Regions from separate parts of the Curtobacterium sp. PvP017 genome, predicted to be linked through region 2. Evidence: riboswitches for the same ligand, from Rfam matches in the RefSeq annotation. Region 2 holds a riboswitch; the other holds the start of a gene.
The links. A riboswitch is a leader RNA that binds a small molecule or an ion and turns the genes downstream of it on or off. The one in region 2 is predicted to bind thiamine pyrophosphate.
Positions count from the first base shown of each region.

Region 1: linked by a shared signal. The riboswitch ahead of ACVKXF_RS11180 (ECF transporter S component) and the one ahead of thiM (hydroxyethylthiazole kinase) in region 2 are both predicted to bind thiamine pyrophosphate.

Region 1 is NZ_JBSSCY010000005.1:34,654-42,174, reverse strand. It holds gene ACVKXF_RS11185 (ATP-binding cassette domain-containing protein) at 1-2,144, opposite strand, end outside; gene ACVKXF_RS11180 (ECF transporter S component) at 2,186-2,824, opposite strand; TPP riboswitch at 2,820-2,931, opposite strand; gene ACVKXF_RS11175 (hypothetical protein) at 3,030-3,350, opposite strand; gene glgX (glycogen debranching protein GlgX) at 3,480-5,714, shown strand; gene treY (malto-oligosyltrehalose synthase) at 5,711-7,521, shown strand, end outside.
Region 2 is NZ_JBSSCY010000006.1:174,431-181,951, reverse strand. It holds gene thiD (bifunctional hydroxymethylpyrimidine kinase/phosphomethylpyrimidine kinase) at 1-301, opposite strand, end outside; gene thiE (thiamine phosphate synthase) at 298-1,041, opposite strand; gene thiM (hydroxyethylthiazole kinase) at 1,038-1,898, opposite strand; TPP riboswitch at 1,887-1,982, opposite strand; gene ACVKXF_RS13265 (NUDIX domain-containing protein) at 2,064-2,966, shown strand; gene ACVKXF_RS13260 (phosphotransferase enzyme family protein) at 3,097-3,843, shown strand; gene ACVKXF_RS13255 (winged helix DNA-binding domain-containing protein) at 3,840-4,931, shown strand; gene ACVKXF_RS13250 (DnaJ domain-containing protein) at 5,028-6,011, shown strand; gene ACVKXF_RS13245 (RNA-binding S4 domain-containing protein) at 6,025-6,387, opposite strand; gene ACVKXF_RS13240 (hypothetical protein) at 6,421-6,678, shown strand; gene ACVKXF_RS13235 (hypothetical protein) at 7,032-7,521, shown strand, end outside.

The DNA of each region.
Region 1 (7,521 bases), on a different contig from region 2:
AGCCCGTCGGCCAGGTCGGTCGGGTCGACACGCACGAACAACGCGACCGCGGGCAGCCCCACCGCGAGCACGCGCAGTGCCGTCGCCAGCGCGAGCGTCAGCGACCCGTCGGTGACGTGGGCGAAGCCGAAGTCGAACCACTCCCGCCCGGAGGGTCGTCCGTACAGCGCGATGCTCACCGCCGTGAGCGGCACGGCCACCAGGACCGGGGACACCCGCAGCAGCAGGGTCCGCACCGGCAGCCGCAGGAGCGGCAGCAGGGCGAGCTCGAGGGCGAGTGCGACGGCTGCGGACACGACGTCCAGGCTCAGTACGAGGCACACGCCGAGTGCGAGGACGCCGACGAGTGAGGCGACCGGTTGGACGGCGCGGACGCCGCGGTGGTGGTCGGGCGCGGGGGCGGTCGCGGTCGCGCGGGTCGGGTCGGGCGCGGGCGCGGTCGCGTGCGGCGGGTCGGTCGCGGTCGTTGCGTCTCTTCGGTCTGGAGGCGCGGTTCGGCCCGTCGTCGTCGGCCCCGTCTCCGGGGTGGTTGCCGTCGCACCCCCCTGGTCGCGTTCCACGTGCCCTTGGTCGCCCTCCACGCGCCGGGCTCCGTCCGCCGCGAGCACGACCTCGTCGGCGTCGAGTGCACGGATCAGGTCGCGGTCGTGCGTGACGGCGACGATGGTGGTGGTGCCGGCGTCGGCGAGCACTCCGAGGTGCCGGACGACGGCGTCCCACGTGGCGCGGTCCTGCCCGGAGGTCGGTTCGTCGAGCACGACGACGGGCGGCCGTGCGGCGACCACCGCGGCGATGGCGAGCCGTCGCTGCTCGCCGCCGGACAGCGTGAAGGGGTTGGCGTCGGCGAGGTGGGCGAGGCCGAACTCGCCGAGGACCGCGTCCGCCCGGTCCGCGGCGTCCGGTGTGCCGAGCGCTCTGGGGCCGGCCTCGACCTCCTCGCGGACGGAGCGGGCGACGAACTGGTGCTCGGGGTCCTGGAAGACGGTGCCGATGCGGGCGGACAGCTCGCGGCTCGACCAGGTGTGCGGTGCGGGGTCGAGGCCGGCGGCGAGTTCCGTCGTTGCCGAGAGCTCCCCCGCCGCCGGAGGCAGGAGCCCCGCGAGCGTGAGGCCGAGTGTCGACTTGCCGATGCCGTTCGGTCCCGTGACCGCCACGACCTGACCGGCTCGGAGCTCGAGGTCGATCCCGCTGCCCACCCGCTGCCGCTTGCCGCGGGCGGTCCCGAGGTCCCGGGCCTCGAGCAGCGCCGCGCCCGCCCCCGCCCCGGCGCCCTCCCCCGCGCCGAGCGGGCGAAATGCCGCGGTGCCCTCGGCGGCCGACCGGGGCATTTCGCCCGCTCGCGCAGCGGCACGAAGCCGCCCGCGGGCCGCACCACGTCCGGGCTCGGCGCCGGGCACCCACACCCCGGCCGCGGTGAGCGCGGCGCCGTGCCGTGCGAGGACCTCGGCCGGGGCGCCGTCCGCGACGACTCCGCCGCCGGGTGCGAGCAGCACGAGCCGGTCGACCAGATCGAGCCAGGTGCCGATCCGGTGCTCCACCACGAGCAGGGTCGCCCCGGTCTCGTCGAGCAGCGCCCGGACGGCGTCGTGCACCTGGAGCACGCCGGCCGGGTCGAGGTTCGCGCAGGGTTCGTCGAGCACGAGGGCTCCCGGACGCATCGCGAGTACCCCGGCGAGCGCCAGCCGTTGCCGCTGGCCGCCGGACAGCATCGCGGTGGAACGGTCGAGGGGCAGGTCGAGCCCGACGACCTCGAGGGCCGACCGCACCCGCGCCCAGGTCTCGTCGCGCGGGACGCCGAGGTTCTCACAGCCGAACGCCACGTCGTCACCGATCCGCGACATCACGGTGTGCGCCTCGGGGTCCTGCATGACGAGGCCGACACGCCCGCGGACCGCGCGGGGGTCGGCACCGTCGACCAGGACCGAGCCGTGCGCGGAGGCAGCCGTGTCGTCGGTGGCGTCGGGTTCGTCGGGCAGGACCGCGGCGACCGCTCGGAGCAGCGTCGACTTGCCGGAGCCGGACGGTCCGACGATCGCGACCCGCTCCCCCGGCTCGACGCTCAGGTCGACGCCGCGGACGGCCCACTCGGCGCGTTCGGGGTAGCGCCATCCCCAGTCGCGGAACGCGATGCGTGCGGCGCGCACGCCGACGGCGTCCGGGGACGTCGACGACGGAGCGGACACCGTCACACCAGTTCGCGCGGCCGACGCCGACTGTGTTCGCGACCCGCCGCGAACGAGGACAGCACGCCGGTGCGGGCGAGTGCGCGGACGAGCAACCACGAACCGGCACCCGCGATCACCGCGCCCGAGATGACCGCGCAGACGACGTAGACGATCTTGAACGCGGCGTCGAGGCCGGGGTACCACAGCACGGTGTCGTTGATGCCGAGCGCGAGGCCGGCCGCGGCGCCCGCCAGGACGACGACCGGCAGCCGGTACACGCGGTACAGGAACAGGGCGAGGACGATCTCGGCTCCGAGGCCCTGGACGAGCCCGGCCTCGAGCGTCAGCCAGCCCCACTGGGTGCCGAATAGTGCCTCGACGGACGCGGCGACCATCTCACCGTAGAGTGCGGCGCCGGGCTTGCGGACGACGATGGCGACGAGTGGGCCAGCGAGCAGCCATACGCCGCCGAACAGCGCTTTCGTCCCCGGCAGGACGAGGTCCATGACGGCACTGATGGGTTCGTAGCCGAACTCCCAGAGCCGGAAGACGACGCCGAGTGCCACCGCGAGCACGCTCGCGACGACGATGTCGACGACCCGCCAGCGCAGCGATCGCCGCGGGGCGGTGTGGACGGTAGATGACGTGCCAGAAGACATGGTGCTGGACTCCTCCCTGCGCCGGCATGATCCGGATCAGGTTCGACGGTCGGAGCGCCACTCGCTCCCTCTCAGCCCGGCGGTCCCGGACTCCCGTGTGTGTCCCAGCAGTCTAGACGTGGTCGCGACCACATGACGGGTCGCGACCACGGATCGGACGGGAGGCCCGTGGCGGGTCCGTCACGGGCCTCCCGTCCGATCGTCGCTACTTCTTCAGGACGCGCACCAGTTTCCGGAGCACGGTGCCGGTCACCCAGACGAGCGGGATGCTGACGGCGACGAGCGAGATGAGGTTCGGCTCGAACTCGAGGTCCTTGCCGGGGCGACGGACGTACGCGCCGACCGGGATCGACGCGCCGCCGCCACCACCGCCGCCGTTCTCGTCGTCCCCGCCGCCCCCGAAGCCGAACCAGCCGAGGGACACCGGGATGAGGGTCTGGTCTCCGACCTCGACGGGGTCCCCGTAGTTCGTGGAGACGCCGATCGGGCGTACCTTGTCTGCGATCTGCGTGACGATGTTGGCCATGCGCGCGACGCTACTCGTCCGTTCCTCCACAGGGCGGGCCACGCGCGCAGGGGTGCACAGCTGGGGCTTGTCTGCGGACGCGGACGGGCGTCACCGATATGTTGGCGCGACCATCACCTGGAGGACCGTTTGCACACCTGGCCCGGCAACCCGTACCCGCTCGGGGCGACCTACGACGGAAGCGGCACGAACTTCGCGCTCTTCAGCGAGGTCGCCGAGCGCGTCGAACTCTGTCTGTTCGACACCGACGGCAACGAAGAGTGCATCCCCCTCGTCGAGGTCGACGCCTACGTCTGGCACGCCTACCTGCCGAACATCGGCCCCGGGCAGGAGTACGGCTTCCGTGTCCACGGCCCGTACGACCCCGACAGCGGTGCACGCTGCAACCCGTCGAAGCTCCTGCTCGACCCCTACGCCAAGGCGACGAGCGGCGAGATCGACTGGGACCAGTCACTCTTCGCGTACACGTTCGGCGACCCTGACTCGACGAACGACGACGACTCTGCGGCGCACATGATGAAGGGCGTCGTGATCAACCCGTTCTTCGACTGGCAGGGCGACCGCGCACCGCGCACGCCCTACGGCGAGACCGTGATCTACGAAGCACACGTCAAGGGCCTCACCGAGACCCACCCCGACGTGCCGGAGGAGCAGCGCGGCACCTACGCCGGCGTCTCCCACCCCGCGGTCATCGAGCACCTGCAGCGACTCGGCATCACGACGCTCGAGCTCATGCCCGTGCACCAGTTCGTGAACGACTCCACCCTGCAGGACAAGGGGCTGTCGAACTACTGGGGCTACAACACCATCGGCTTCTTCGCGCCGCACTCCTCGTACTCGTCCTCGGGCGACCAGGGGCAGCAGGTGCAGGAGTTCAAGACCATGGTGCGGGAACTCCACCGCGCCGGCATCGAGGTCGTGCTCGACGTCGTCTACAACCACACCGCCGAGGGCAACCACCTCGGACCGACACTGTCGTTCCGCGGCATCGACAACGCGGCGTACTACCGCCTGGTCGACGACGACAAGAAGTTCTACATGGACTACACGGGCACCGGGAACTCGCTCAACGTCGGGCACCCGCACTCGCTGCAGCTCATCCTCGACTCGCTGCGCTACTGGGTGACCGAGATGCACGTCGACGGCTTCCGCTTCGACCTCGCCTCGGCGCTCGCCCGTGAGTTCTACGAGGTCGACCGGCTGTCCGCGTTCTTCGAGCTCGTGCAGCAGGACCCGATCGTGTCGCAGGTCAAGCTCATCGCCGAGCCCTGGGACGTCGGCCCCGGCGGCTACCAGGTCGGAAACTTCCCTCCCCAGTGGTCGGAGTGGAACGGCAAGTACCGCGACACCGTGCGCGACTTCTGGCGGGGTGAGTCGTCCACGCTCGGCGAGTTCGCCTCCCGCATCTCCGGCTCGGCCGACCTGTACGAGCACGACGGCCGCACGCCCAAGGCGAGCATCAACTTCATCACCGCGCACGACGGCTTCACGCTGTACGACCTCGTCGCCTACAACGAGAAGCACAACGAGGCCAACGGCGAGGACAACAACGACGGCGAGAGCCACAACCGGTCCTGGAACTCCGGCGCCGAGGGTCCGACCGACGACGAGGCCGTGAACGCCCTGCGGCTGCAGCGACGCCGGAACTTCCTTGCGACGCTGCTCCTCAGCCAGGGCGTGCCGATGATCGCCCACGGTGACGAGCTCGGCCGTTCGCAGTCCGGCAACAACAACGTCTACGCGCAGGACTCCGAGCTCAGCTGGATCGACTGGGAGACCGCGGACGACGACCTCGTCCAGTTCACGGCCGACGTCGTGAAGCTCCGCCACGACCACCCGACGTTCCGCCGCACCCGGTACTTCAACGGGCGCCCGGTCCGCCGCGGCCAGGACGAGCCGCTGCCCGACGTGGTGTGGCTCACCCCCGACGGCGAGGCCATGTCGCCGGAGGACTGGGACTCCGGCTTCGGCAAGAGCGTCGGCATGTACCTGAACGGCGACGGGATCCGTGGGCGCGACTCCCGCGGTGAGCGTGTCACCGACGTGGCGTTCATCACGTACTTCAACGCCCACGACGACGTCGTGACCTTCACGCTGCCGCCCGAGGAGTACGCACCGGGGTGGACGGTCCGCATCGACACCGCCGAGCCCGGCGCCCGCGACGAGGTCATCGACGCCGGCACGCCGCTCGACGTCCCCGCCCGGTCGATGATCGTCCTCCGCGCCGAGCCGAACCACGAGGTCTCCGCCGCGCCGGTCGAGGTCCAGCACCACGAGGGCGATCCGGAGCTCCGGTCCCCGCAGGACGCCGTCACCCCGGCGAACCCCGCCGGCTCCACCGCGCCGAGCGGTACCGCACGATGAGCGCCGAGGCACCGGGAGCCGGGCGTCGCGTCCCGGTCTCGACGTACCGGCTGCAGGTCTCCGCGGACTTCGACCTGGCCGCAGCACGCGACCTCGTCGACTACGTGCACGACCTCGGCGCCGACTGGCTGTACCTGTCGCCCGTCCTGCAGTCGGAACCCGGCTCGAACCACGGCTACGACGTCGTCGACCACACGCACGTCGACACCGACCGCGGCGGTGACGAGGCCCTCCGGGTCCTCGCCGAGGCCGCGCACGCCGTCGGCCTCGGCGTGCTGGTCGACGTCGTCCCGAACCACGTCGGGGTCGCCACCCCGGAGATCAACCCGTGGTGGTGGTCCCTGCTCGAACTCGGCCAGGGCTCCCCCGTCGCGTGGGCGTTCGACGTCGACTGGGACGCCGGCGACGGCAAGGTCCGGGTGCCGGTCCTCGACGACCGGCTGCTCGACGCCGTGTCGCTCGACACGTCCGACCCGGAACGCCCGGTGCTGCGGGTCGGTGAGACCGCCTACCCGACCGCGCCCGGCACCGCCCACCCGGGCGACTCGGTCGAGGCCGTGCACGAGCTGCAGCACTACGCGTTCGTGCACTGGAAGCGCGCCGACCACGAGCTCAACTACCGCCGGTTCTTCGCGGTGAACACGCTCGCGGCGATCCGAGTCGAGGAGCCCGAGGTCTTCGCGGCCTCGCACGGCGTCATCGGAGCCTGGTTCCGCGACGGCCTCGTCGACGGCCTGCGCATCGACCACCCGGACGGGCTGTACGACCCCGCCGGGTACCTGCAGGACCTCGCCGAGCTGACCGGCGGCGCGTACACCCTCGTCGAGAAGATCCTCGAGCCCGGCGAGGAACTGCCGAGCTCGTGGCCCGTCGACGGCACCACCGGGTACGACGCCCTGGGCATCCTGGACCGCGTGCTCGTCGACCCCGCGGGCGAACCGACGCTGACGGCCGCGTCCGGAGCGGAACCGGCCGACTGGCAGCAGCTCACGCACGACACCCGTCGCGGCATCGCCGACGGGATCCTCGGCAGCGAGGTCGAGCGGCTCGCCCGCCTCCTCGCTCCGGTCGCTGCCGGGGCGGACGCGATCACGCACGAACGACTCGTGGACGCCCTCGCCGAGGTCGTCGCGTCGTTCGACGTGTACCGCACCTACCTGCCCGAGGGCGCGCACCACCTCATCGCCGCGCTCGAACGCGCTGCCGAGGCCCGCCCGGACCTCGACGACGTCATCGACCGCATCGCCCCGGCGCTCGTCGACCCGGAGAACGCCGCCGCCGTCCGCCTGCAGCAGACGAGCGGCATGGTGATGGCCAAGGGCGTCGAGGACACGGCGTTCTACCGCACGTCCCGCCTGACGTCCCTGAGCGAGGTCGGCGGCGATCCGAGCGTGTTCGCTGTGTCCGTGGCCGACTTCCACCAGGCGCAGCGCGATCGGCTCGGCAGCTGGCCGCACACCATGACGACGCTCACCACCCACGACACGAAGCGCAGCGAGGACACCCGGGCACGCATCGCGGTCCTGGCCGAGCTCGGCAGCGAGTGGGCCGACACCCTCGACCGGTTGCAGTCCCTCGTCCCGCTCGAGGACCGCGTGTTCGCGGACCTGCTCTGGCAGGCCATCGTCGGTGCCCGGCCCGCGAGTCGCGAGCGGCTGCACGCCTACGCCGAGAAGGCGTCGCGCGAAGCCGGCGACAGCACGACCTGGACCGAGCCGGACACGGCGTTCGAGGAGCGCATGCACGCGCTCGTCGACGCGGCGTTCGACGAGCCCGCGGTGGTGGCCGTGCTCGATGCCCTCGACGA
Region 2 (7,521 bases):
CGTGCGGCCGGTACTCCCGCAGCCAGTCCGTCACGGTCCGCACGACCTCGGATGTGCCGAGCATGCCGATCTTGACGGCGTCGATCACCACGTCGTCGGACACCGCGTCGAGCTGCTCCCGCAGGAACGCGACGTCCGGCACGTGCACCGACCGCACGCCGTGCGTGTTCTGCGCGACGAGGGCCGTCACCACCCCCATGCCGTAGCCGTCGTGCGCGGCGATCGCCTTGAGGTCGGCCTGCAGCCCGGCGCCGCCGGTCGGGTCGGTCCCGGCGACGGCCAGGACGCGCGGGACGGTCACGAGTCCGCCCCGTGGTGCGAGGAGGCCGGGAGGAACGGATCACCCTGGGTGGACCGCCCCCGCTCCGCCCCGTGCCCGGTTCCAGAGCCCCACGCGGTCACGTACGCGGCCGCCGCGGATCCCGGGTCGGCCGCGGCGCAGATGCCCGACACGATCGCGACCCCGGCAGCGCCCGCTGCTCGAAGCGGCACGACGTCGTCGAGCGTGACGCCGCCGATCGCCACGCACCGTACCTCGGTCGCGGCGGCCAGCCGGGCGAACCCGTCGTGGCCGAGCGCCGGCGGGTGGTCGGCCTTCGTCGCCGTGGGGTGCACGACCCCGACGCCGAGCAGGTCGACGGTGCCGCGGGGCAGCCGCTCGACGGCAGCCAGGTGCTCGAGCGTGTTCGCCGTCAACCCGACGTGCGCGTCCGGCCCGAGCAGCGCCCGCGCGGCCGTCACGGGCACGTCCGACTGGCCGAGGTGCACCCCGGCGACCCGGTGCCCCGCGTGCCGAGCGGCGAGGGCGACGTCGAGCCGGTCGTCGACCACCACGATCGCGCGGTCCCCGACGGCGTCGGCCACGGCGGCCGTCAGGGCGAGCAGGTCACGGGCCGAGGCGTCCTTGTCCCGCACCTGCACGATCCCGACCCCGGCGTGCACCGCGGCGCGGACCACCCCGAGCACCCCGACACCGTGCCGGTCGGCCAGCGCGCCGTCGGTGACCAGGTAGACGCCGACGTCCCGCCGCGGCCCGCTCATGCCGGCACCACCAGGGACGCGGGCTCGGCCTCGACCGTGATCCGGGCCTCGCGGACGACGTCCTCCGGGGTGAGCGACGCCAACCGGTCGAGGAACAGCGGCTGGAACGTGCCGGGGCCGCCGGCCTCGCGTGCGGCGAGCTCCGCGGCGATGGTGTGCACCGCGGTCGCGGCGACGGCGGCCGCGCCGGCGTCGTCGGGCGCGACCGACGTGAACGCGGCGACGACCGCGCCGAGGGCACACCCGCCCCCGGTGATCCGCGTCAACAGGTCGGTGCCGTTCGCGACCCGCACCACACCGGTGCCCGGCGCGACCAGCAGGTCGACGGGACCCGACACGGCCACCGCGGCCACGAGCCTCCCGGTCGACGCCTGCACGGACGCGAGACGGGCGTCCTCGGTGCCCACCGTGCTGTCGACGCCGCGGCCACCGGCCGAGTCGCCGAGCAGGGCGAGCACCTCGGAGGCGTTGCCCCGCAGCACCGTCGGGTGCAACCCGAGCAGGTCGCGGGCCAGGGCGGTGCGCACCGGCAGCGAGCCGACGGCGACGGGGTCGAGCACCCACGGGGTGCCCGCGTCGCGAGCGGCGTGCGCGGCCTCGAGCGCGGCCACCCGCGGTTCGGCGTGCGGGGTGCCGGTGTTCACCAACAGGGCATCGGCCACCCGGGCGAACGGCCCCGCTTCGGTCGGGACGTCGACCATCGCGGGTGACGCACCGAGCGCGAGCAGCACGTTCGCGGTGACGTTCTGCACCACGGTGTTCGTGATGCACTGCACCAACGGACTCCGGGCACGGACGGCCTCGAGCAGTTCGGCGGTTCGGTGGGCCCAATCAGGGGAGGGCGCAGCGGTTTCCATGGACGATCCCTTCGCGAGTACGAGCTCGAGCAGGTTCGACGGGTGTGATCTCAGCCGCTGGTTGCGGCACCCCGTGTCTCGAGCGACACCGTACACGAGCCGCTGCGTGGTGCCACGGCCGTCGTCTCCGGTCACATGTCCGGCCCCGTGTGACAGGGTTGACGGGTGCCAGACACCACGCCTCCCGGACCGCCCCCGGGCCCCCGCGACCCCGGCGACGCCTGGGCGGTCGGCCCCGACGGCACCAAGGCCTGGGGACTCTTCGGCGCCGCCGGACTGCTCGTCGACGACGGCGCCGGACGCGTGCTCCTGCAGCACCGCGTCGAGTGGAGCCACCACGGCGGCACCTGGGGCATCCCCGGCGGCGCACGACACCAGGGCGAGGACGCCGTCACCGGCGCACTCCGCGAGTCCGCGGAGGAAGCCGGGGTGCCGCACGACGGCGTCGACCTGCGCCACACCGCACTGCTCGACCTGGGGTTCTGGACCTACACGACCGTCGTGGGGCGCGCCTCCCGGCCCTTCGAACCGGTCATCGCGGACCGCGAGAGCATCGCGCTCTCCTGGATCCCCGTCGACGACGTCGACGACCTCCCGCTGCACCCCGGGTTCGGCAGGTCGTGGCCGGCCCTCCGCGCGTCCATCACCACCACGCCGCACATCGTCGTCGACGCCGCGAACGTCGTCGGCAGCGTGCCCGACGGGTGGTGGAAGGACCGCGCGGGCGCCGCTGCGCGCCTGCTGTCGTCGGTGACGGCGCTCGCCGCGTCCGGGGTGCCGGCCGACCTGCTCGCGTTGCCGTTCGCCCGGTGGTGGCCGCGGTGGACGGTGGTGCTCGAGGGTGCAGCCCGTGGTGCTTCGGCGGACGGGACCGACGGGTCCGGACCGGTCGAGGTCGTGCAGGCTCCGGGCTCCGGCGACGACGCGATCGTGTCGGCTGCGCAGTCCGCGGTGGACGCGGGGGACGGCCCCGTCGTGGTCGTCACCGCCGACCGTGAGCTCCGAGCCCGCGTCGAGGCGATCGGCGCCGTCGTGCACGGACCGTCCTGGCTGCGCGACCAGTCCTAGCGGGGCGGAGTGACACGGCGCGCCGTGTCACTCGCCGTGACGTGTTGTTCACACCGCTGTGTCACGAGCGGACCCACTCGTCGGTACGCTGGCCGGACGTCAACGGAGACGCACACACAGGAGGTTCTCCATGGAGCGGATCACCAGGGCCGACGACCGAGTCCACCGCCCGGCCGGGCCGTGGACACCGACCGTCCACCGGCTGCTCGCACACCTGCACGAACAGGGGTTCGTCGCGGCACCGGAGCCGATCGAGCACGGCGACACCCTCGAGACGGTGTCGTTCGTCCCCGGGGTCGCGGGGGAGTACCCGTGGACCGAGGACGTCGCGAGCGAAGCCGCCCTCGTCACGAGCGCCCGGCTGCTCCGGCAGTTCCACGACGCCGCAGCCACCTATCCGTTGGACGCATCGCGGGACTGCTGGTCCCAGGCCGAGCGGACACCCGTCGAGACGATCGTGCACGGCGACTTCGCCCCGTACAACTGCGTCTACGACGGCATCCAGGCCGTGGGGCTCATCGACTTCGACACCGCCCACCCTGGGCCCCGCGTCTGGGACGTCGCGAGTGCCGTGTACCGGTTCGCCCCGTTCACCACGGGGGCCGTCGAGGGCATGACCGCCCCCGCCCTCGAGGACAGGCTCGCCCGTGCCGCGGAGTTCTGCCGTGCCTACGACCTCGACGCCCGCTCCCGCAGCGTCCTCGCCGAGACGATGACCGCGTCCCTCGTCGCGATGGTCACCACCATGGAGACGGAGGCCGCCGCGGGCAACCCGAAGTTCGTCAGTGACCTGGCGCACGGGCACGCCGACCTGTACCGGGCCGACGTCGCCTACCTCGAGCAGCACGCCGACGCCATCGCCGCCGCCGTCGCGTGACCCCGACCCCTGCGCAGCTCCGCACGCTGCGGCTCGCCGCGCAGGGGATCGCGGTCCCCGGGCTCGACCCCACCGCCGCCGTCGAGCGGATGACCGCCGTGCAGGGGCAGGACCTCGGCCAGGCGCTCTGGGCCATCGGGGTCCGCGCACCCGGAGCGACCCGCGACGACGTCCGCGCCGCCTTCGACCGCGGTGCACTCGTCCGCTCCTGGCCGATGCGGGGAACCCTGCACGCCGTGCGCCCCGACGACCTGCGACTCCTGCTCTCCCTGACCGCCGAACGGACCCTGCGGAGCATCGCCCGGCGCGCCACCGAACTCGGCATCGACCGGCCCCTGCTCGACCGAGCACGGGACACCACCGTCGCCGCGCTCTCCGGCGGTCGTGCCCTCGTCCGCGACGAACTCTTCGAGGAGTACCGCGCCGCCGGCATCGACCCCGCCGCCGGCCGCGGCTACCACCTGCTGCTGCAGCTCTCGCAGGAGGGACTCGTCGCCTGGGGACCCACCGCCCGCGTCGGCCAGGGACTCGTGCTCCTCGACGAGTGGGCACCGGCGGCCGCCGAGGTCCCCGACCGCGACGAAGCACTCCGCCGCGTCCTCGTCGGCTACCTGCGCGGCCGGGGTCCCGCCACCGAGACCGACGCCGCCGGCTGGACGAAGCTCCCGCTCCGCGACCTCCGCCGTGCCCGAGCCGCAGCCGGCGACGCCGTCGAGGACCTCGGCGACGGACTCCTCGCGCTGGCCGACCGTCCCACCACCGGCGGGTCACCCACCGGGCACCTGCTGCCCGGGTTCGACGAGTACCTGCTCGGGTACGCCGACCGCTCCGCCCAGCTCGACCCCGCACACGCCGACCGGGTGGTGCCGGGGGCCAACGGCATGTTCCTGCCCATGGCCGTCGTCCGCGGTCGGGTCGTCGGCACCTGGAAGCGGACCGAGCGCGCCGGCGGGGTCCTCGTCACCGTCACGCCCTTCGCGGCACTCGACACCGCTGCGGTGCGCGCGCTCGAGGCGGCCGCCGCACGGTACGCGCGGTTCCTCGATGCGCCCGTCGCGTTCGGGGTGGTGGAGGCGACCAGCCGCTGACCGCAGCCGGTGGTGTCGAGTCCATCCCAGCCTCCAGGCCGTCCCCAGCAACCACGCGGCGGACTCGTACCCTGCCTCGGGTAATGTCGCAGGGCCATGACCGACAGCCCGGCCGACGCCACCCCGTACGAAGTCCTCGGCGTCCCCGCGACCGCCGACGACGACGCGCTCCGCCGCGCCTACCGGCGCGCTGCTCGCGAATCCCACCCCGACCTCGGCGGTGACGCGCAGCACTTCCGGCGCGTCCAGCTCGCCTGGGAACGCATCGGCACGCCCGCTGCGCGCCGCGCCTACGACGCCGGCTCCCGCGGCTCGTTCGGCAGCAGCGGTACCGGGCCGTTCAGCACGTCCGGTGCGTCCGGTGCGTCGGGTGCGTCCGGTTCGTCGACCGGGAGGCCCGACTCCGGTCGCGACGCCTACGCACCTCCGTCAGCCCGTCGCGACACCCGCCCCCGCGCGCGGTCCCACGGACACCCCGGCGGACGCTCCCGCGAGGTCTTCCTGCAGGCGGAACGCGAGTGGGTCGGACTCGGCGACCCCATCGAGGACCCCTACGACCCCACCCTCATCCGGTCGGCGCCCCGGCACATCAGGCGGCTGCTCGGCGAAGCACTCGCCGAGGAGGCCACCGCCTCGATCGTCTCGGACATGGGCATCGGCGTGACGGTGTGGCACGACCTGGACGCCGGCGCCGAGGGCAAGCTCGACCACGCCGTCCTGACCCCGAGCGGACTCTGGGCCGTCGAGTCGATCGACTGGGGCGCCCCGGTGCGGGTGGAGCACGGCGACATCGTCGGCGAGACCCTGGCGCCGGGGGAACGACCGGTCAAGGAGCTCGTCCGCGCCGCCCGTGCCGTGCAGAAGCAGACCCGGGTGCGGTTCACCGGCCGCTTGCTCGTCGTGCCGGACTCCGCCGTCGAGGTCGACGTGCAGCTCGTCGGCTCCCCGAAGAAGCCGACCGCGCTCGTCGTCCGTCGCAGTGCGCTCGGGCAGGTCCTGAACGGCGTGTGGTCCCCGCCCGGATCGGTCGACGTGTTCGAGATCCGCGACCGCCTGCAGCAGACCGTCCGCTTCGTCTGAGGTCCGGCGGGGGTCAGTAGCCGCGGAGCTTCTCGAGGTCGCGGCGCTCCCGCTTGCTCGGGCGTCCGGCACCGCGGTCACGCATCGGGACGAACCCGGCCTCTTCCTTGGAGAGCCGCGGCGGGGTCTTGTCCTCGAAGTGCTTCGCGGCCTCGGGTGCGCTCGTCCGCTTCAGGATGATGCCCGTGACGATGACGATCCGGTCGAAGCCGTTCTGCCGCACCCGGACCTCGTCGCCGGGGCCGATCGGCTGCGCGGGCTTCGCGCGCTCGCCGTTCACCCGGACGTGCCCGGCCTTGCACGCGGCGGTCGCAGCGGAGCGGGTCTTGGTGATCCGCACCGCCCAGATCCAGCTGTCCACGCGAGCCTTGGCCATCCCCTCACTCTAGGCGGCCCCTACGCTGGGCGGGTGAGCACCGGGGAGCAGGCGGCGATCGCGCGGGCCCGAGCGCTCGGCGTGCTGCACGACGCCGCGATCGGGGACCGGCTCGTCGTCCGGGCGCACCACGGCGACGGTGCACAGGACGCCCTCGGAGACCTCGTCGCCCGCAGCCCCGACACCGTGACGATCGCCACCCGCCGCGGCCTGGTCGAGGTCCGGCTCGCCGACGTCGTCGCCGCGAAGCCCGTCCCACCGCCCCCGGCCCCGCGCGCGCCCCGCCGCTGACCTCGCACCGTGCGAGGTTCGTGCGCCGTTGGTCGCGCTCGCACGGTGCAGGGTTCGTCAGGCCGTGCGAGCGAGGTTGCTCGGTGCGAGCTTGCTGCGCTGCACGGAGCCGCCAACCTCGCACCGGTTGGCGGCAGACGCACCGTGCACGTTTCGCGTCGCCGCGCCCGCACGGTGCAGGGTTCGTCAGTCCGCGCAAGCGAGGTCGCTGGGTGCGAGCTTGCTGCGCTGCACGGAGCCGCCAACCTCGCACCCTGCGACGAGACCCGCACCGTGCGAGGCGCACGCACCCGCCCGCGCCCACACGGCGAGCCGCACCCCTCCGCGCCCCGCACCCGACGTAGCCTCGTGCCATGGCAGTCCCCGTCCCGCTCGGCACCGAGGACCGCACCGCCCGCCTCACCCTCCGCCGCCCCGACCAGTGGCGCCGCGAGGACTCAGCCCAGGCGGACCTGCGCGTCACCGGCGACGACATCGTCCTCACCGTCCGATCCCGCCCCAGCGACCGTGCGATCGGCGACGAGAACACGGGGCTCCTCGCGAGACTGCCCGGCTCCGTCGAGGGCCTGCTGCTCGTCGGCTGCGACACCTGGACCGCCGCCGGTGCTCCCGCGCGCCTGGTCGAGTACGTCCGTCCCGACGAACACGGCGACGTCGCCGGCGCACACCTGCTCTTCGTCACCGGCCGGCACCGCGTCGACCTGACGATCGAACGGCCCCTGGCGCGACTCCTCGAGACCGACGAACTCGTGTTCGCCGTCCTCGAGAGCGTCCGCGCGACCGAACCGTCCCCGGTCCGCCCCGAGCGGGACCTCGAACCACTGCCCACCCCGGTGCCCGGCC